DNA from 2 places in the Frigoribacterium sp. UYMn621 genome. Region 2 is predicted to be linked to the other one. Evidence: predicted binding sites of a transcription regulator. Region 2 holds the regulator's gene; the other holds the start of a gene.

Region 1 (2,183 bases), on a different contig from region 2:
CGTCCTCGATGCGGTGCTTGCGCTCCTTGAGCTCGACCTCGGTCGCGGCTCCGGCCTTGATGACGGCAACGCCACCGGCGAGCTTCGCGAGACGCTCCTGGAGCTTCTCACGGTCGTAGTCGGAGTCGGTGTTCTCGATCTCTGCACGGATCTGCTTGACGCGACCGGCGATGGCCTCGGCGTCGCCGGAGCCCTCGATGATCGTGGTCTCGTCCTTGGTGACGACGACCTTGCGGGCACGGCCGAGCAGGTCGAGGGTGGCGTTCTCAAGCTTGAGTCCGACCTCCTCGGAGATGACCTGGCCACCGGTGAGGATGGCGATGTCCTGCAGCTGCGCCTTGCGACGGTCGCCGAAGCCCGGAGCCTTGACGGCGACGGACTTGAAAATGCCACGGATCTTGTTGACGACGAGAGTAGCGAGAGCCTCGCCATCCACGTCCTCAGCGATGATGAGGAGCTGCTTGCCCGACTGGATGACCTTGTCGACGACCGGGAGGAGGTCCTTGATGTTGGAGACCTTGGAGTTGACGATCAGGATGTAGGGGTCTTCGAAGACCGCTTCCTGGCGCTCCGGGTCGGTGACGAAGTACGCCGACAGGTAGCCCTTGTCGAAGCGCATGCCCTCGGTGAGCTCGAGTTCGGTTCCGAAGGTGTTCGACTCCTCGACGGTGACGACACCCTCCTTGCCGACCTTGTCGATCGCCTCCGCGATGAGGGCGCCGATCTCCGGGTCCCCGGCAGAGATGGATGCGGTGGCCGCGATCTCTTCCTTGGTCTCGATCTCCTTTGCCCCGGCGACGAGGGCGGCGATGACTGCCGTGACGGCCTTGTCGATTCCGCGCTTGAGGCTGATCGGGTCGGCGCCGGCCGCGACGTTGCGCAGTCCTTCGCGCACGAGGGCCTGGGCGAGAACGACGGAGGTGGTCGTGCCGTCTCCGGCGACGTCATCCGTCTTCTTCGCTACCTCTTTGACGAGCTCCGCACCGATCTTTTCATACGGGTCGTCGAGTTCGATCTCTTTGGCGATGGAGACACCGTCGTTCGTGATGGTGGGGGCGCCCCACTTCTTCTCGAGTACGACGTTGCGGCCGCGCGGGCCGAGGGTCACCTTGACGGCGTCGGCCAGGATGTTGAGGCCGCGCTCGAGGCCGCGACGGGCCTCCTCGTTGAAAGCAATGATCTTTGCCATGTGTGTTTTTCGTCCTTCCGGGACGTCATGTAAGCAACAGCTATTGGCACTCTCAATAAGGGAGTGCTAAATGATTCTGGCACTCTCCCCCTGAGAGTGCAAGTGAGCTCCGGAGGCGTGCGGCTCTAGCCGGGAGCGACGACCGAGACGGATCCCGCCGTGGGAACCAGCTCTATCCAGGTGTTGCCGACGGCGAGGAGCACCGGTGCCCCCGCATCATCGGCGAGATGGATCGGATCCGTCGCCGATGCCTTGGTCCAGCTCGCGTGAACGGTGCGCCCGCCGGAGGAGATCCAGGCCTCACCAGAGCCGATCAGGTTGGTCTTCGGCACGTTCTGGTCGGTGGTGACCGTTACCCGCATGACGACGACGTTCGTGGTGGAGAGTTGCGCCCCCGCGCTGTCGAGGTCGGGGCCGGTGCCCTGGGAACGGAGGAAGACGGCCTTGGTGGCATCCCACGTCCAGCTGCCGATGGTCACACCGGAGAACGCATAGCTGATCGCCGCGGTCGGTGTCCCGGCCGTGACCGCGGTCGACGCGGGGGCGGGAGCGTACGGGAACTGCTGAGCCGGCGCGGGGATATCCGCGTGCTGGGCGAGCAGCTCGGGGGCCCTGACGAGCACGTTGTGGGGCGCAGCCTTCGTCGGGGTCCGGAAGAAGGTGCTGGCCGTGTCCGCCTGGCCGTGGATGGCGTTGTACACGGGTGTCTTGCGCATGAGGTCGACGAAGCGCTGCTGGCCGCCGGAATAGCAGATGATGCCGCCGAGCGGCGAGACGATGTCCGGATCCATCGGTCGGATGGAGCGCACGGGACCGATCAGAGCGGGGATGCTGGATTGCCAGACTGCGACGTAGCGGGTGAGGCCGCCTTCGACCAGTTCCTGGTAGACGAGGTCGGCGCTCTCCAGGCCGAGCTGCGGTCGCGCCGAGGGCAGGTTGTCGATCTTCGCCGCGATGGACGCATGGTCGAGGGATCCCGCGGGCACCGTCGTTC
Region 2 (2,183 bases):
CAGGACCAGATAACCGATCAGTGCCGGCAGGAAGTGGAAGAAGATCCCGCCGAGGTGAACGAGCATCGCCCAGAGTTTCTCGTCGCTCGGGCTGAATGGCGTCGGCGTCTGGTAGGGGTTCGGCGTGGTTTCTGACATGCGCCCATTAAACACACAAGCCCGGCCGCGCGCGGCCGGGCTTGTGGCGAAAGAGGACTACTTGATGAGGCGGATCGCGAAGGGGTAACGGTACGCGATGCCGTCCTTGGCCTTCAGGAAGCCCATGATCGAGAAGATGATCGAGACGATCGCCGCGGCGAGAGTGATCAGGAATCCGATGACGATGACGCTCAGGATCGATCCGACGATGTACGCGGCCACCATCGTGATCTGGAAGTTCAGGGCCTCTTTGCCTTCACTGTTGGTGAAACGACCACGGTCCTTGAAGACGAGCCAGATGATCAGCGAGGGCAGGAAGCCGATGATTCCCCCGAGGTGTGCGAACGACGCCCACTGGCGGTCCTCGGCCTCGGTGAGGGGCGCGGCCGGTTGCGGTGCAGCCGGCGTGGAGATGGGGTCGGTCATGTGCAGAGCCTTTCGGTGAGCGGATCGATCCTGCGAGCTGGCAAGGAAAGACTTCGGGCGGTGTCTCGCTCGGCCCTCTGTTGAGGGCACTGCACGAGCACATGCATAAGGTAGCGCCCTCCTCGGCATGCATGCAATGCCTTCGTCTGGGTGGGTCACGGTACAATTGGCAGTCTGAACACAGGAGTGCCAAGTGTGGGCAGGGTGACGCAGCGGTGACGGAGAGAGCGGGGTGGTGAGCATGGTGTCGGAGCGAGGCCTGGACGTGCTACGCGTCATCGTGCAGGACTACGTCGCGTCGCGCGAGCCGGTGGGATCCAAGTCGATCGTGGATCGCCACTCCTTCGGAGTGTCGGCAGCCACCATCCGCAACGACATGGCGCTGTTGGAGGAGGAAGAGCTCATCGCGGCGCCGCACACCTCGTCCGGGCGCATCCCCACCGACAAGGGTTACCGCGTCTTCGTGAACCAGCTCGCCGACCTGCGACCGCTCAGCCCGGCGCAGCGCACCGCGATCGAGACCTTCCTCGGATCATCCGCAGATCTCGACCAGGTGCTCGGACGCACGGTGCGGTTGCTGTCGCAGCTCACCAACCAGGTCGCGCTCGTGCAGTATCCCTCGCTGTCGCGCTCACGCATCCGTCACGTCGAGCTCGTGCGCCTCGCCTCGTCTCGCGTCATGACCGTGCTGATCACGGACACCGGCCGGGTGGAGCAGCGCCTGCTCGACGTCTCGGACGAGTTGGAGGAGGGCTTCCTCTCCCAACTCGGATCCCGGCTGAATGCCAGTCTGGGCGGCCTCGGGCTTGCGGAGGCCGCCGAGAAGCTGGCCCAGCTGCCCGAGCAGTTTTCGCCGGCGGAAGCCCCGGCCGTCGGCCGCATCGCCTCCGCACTCATCGAGCAGGTCCTCGCCAACCGTCATGATCGGCTGGTCATGGCCGGAACCGCGAACCTGGTGCGCACCGAGGAAGACTTCAGCGGCAGCATCTACCCTGTTCTCGAGGCGATCGAGGAGCAGGTGACGCTGCTGCGGCTGTTCGGCGAGATGGAACCGGACCAGAACGGCTTCTCGGTGTCGATCGGCAAGGAGAATGCCTCCTTCGGCCTGGGGGAGACCTCGGTGCTGACCACCGGTTACGCGACCTCCGGTGGGGAAGTGTCACGCCTCGGCGTGATCGGCCCCACCCGCATGGACTATTCGAACAACATCGCGGCCGTGAGAGCTGTCGCCCGCTACCTGTCCCGCCTGCTCGGCGAGGACTGAAGACCAAAGGGAATTTGATTGGCTGACCACTACGAAGTACTCGGTGTCGACCGCAGCGCGACGACCGATGAGATCAAGAAGGCGTACCGTCGCCTCGCGCGGGAACTGCATCCCGACGTGAACCCGGGGGCAGATGCCTCGGAGCAGTTCAAGCTCGTCACGCACGCCTACGACGTGCTCTCCGACTCGCAGCAGCGCCAGCAGTACGACCTCGGCCCCCAGACCGGCTTCGGCGGGCAGGGTGGGCAGGGCTTCGGCGGCTTCGGCGACATCTTCGAGTCGTTCTTCGGCGGCGGGCAGACCCGCGGGCCACGCTCGCGCCGCGAACGCGGACAGGACGCCCTCGTGCGAGTGG

Evidence for each region. The regulator HrcA, encoded in region 2, represses chaperone genes, less so after heat shock. The targets are predictions, from matches to a motif close to TTNGCACTCGNNNNNNNCGAGTGCNAA.
Region 1: a site for HrcA is predicted at 1,233-1,259, ahead of groL (chaperonin GroEL). Genes of this name have one in related genera too.

Annotation. Positions count from the first base shown of each region.
Region 1 is NZ_JBEPTM010000002.1:76,246-78,428, forward strand. Features, by position in the region: gene groL (chaperonin GroEL) at 1-1,189, opposite strand, end outside; gene ABIB54_RS04370 (DUF3048 domain-containing protein) at 1,315-2,183, opposite strand, start outside.
Region 2 is NZ_JBEPTM010000007.1:93,021-95,203, reverse strand. Features, by position in the region: gene ABIB54_RS12710 (DUF4870 domain-containing protein) at 1-138, opposite strand, end outside; gene ABIB54_RS12705 (DUF4870 domain-containing protein) at 196-564, opposite strand; gene hrcA (heat-inducible transcriptional repressor HrcA) at 806-1,828, shown strand; gene dnaJ (molecular chaperone DnaJ) at 1,847-2,183, shown strand, end outside.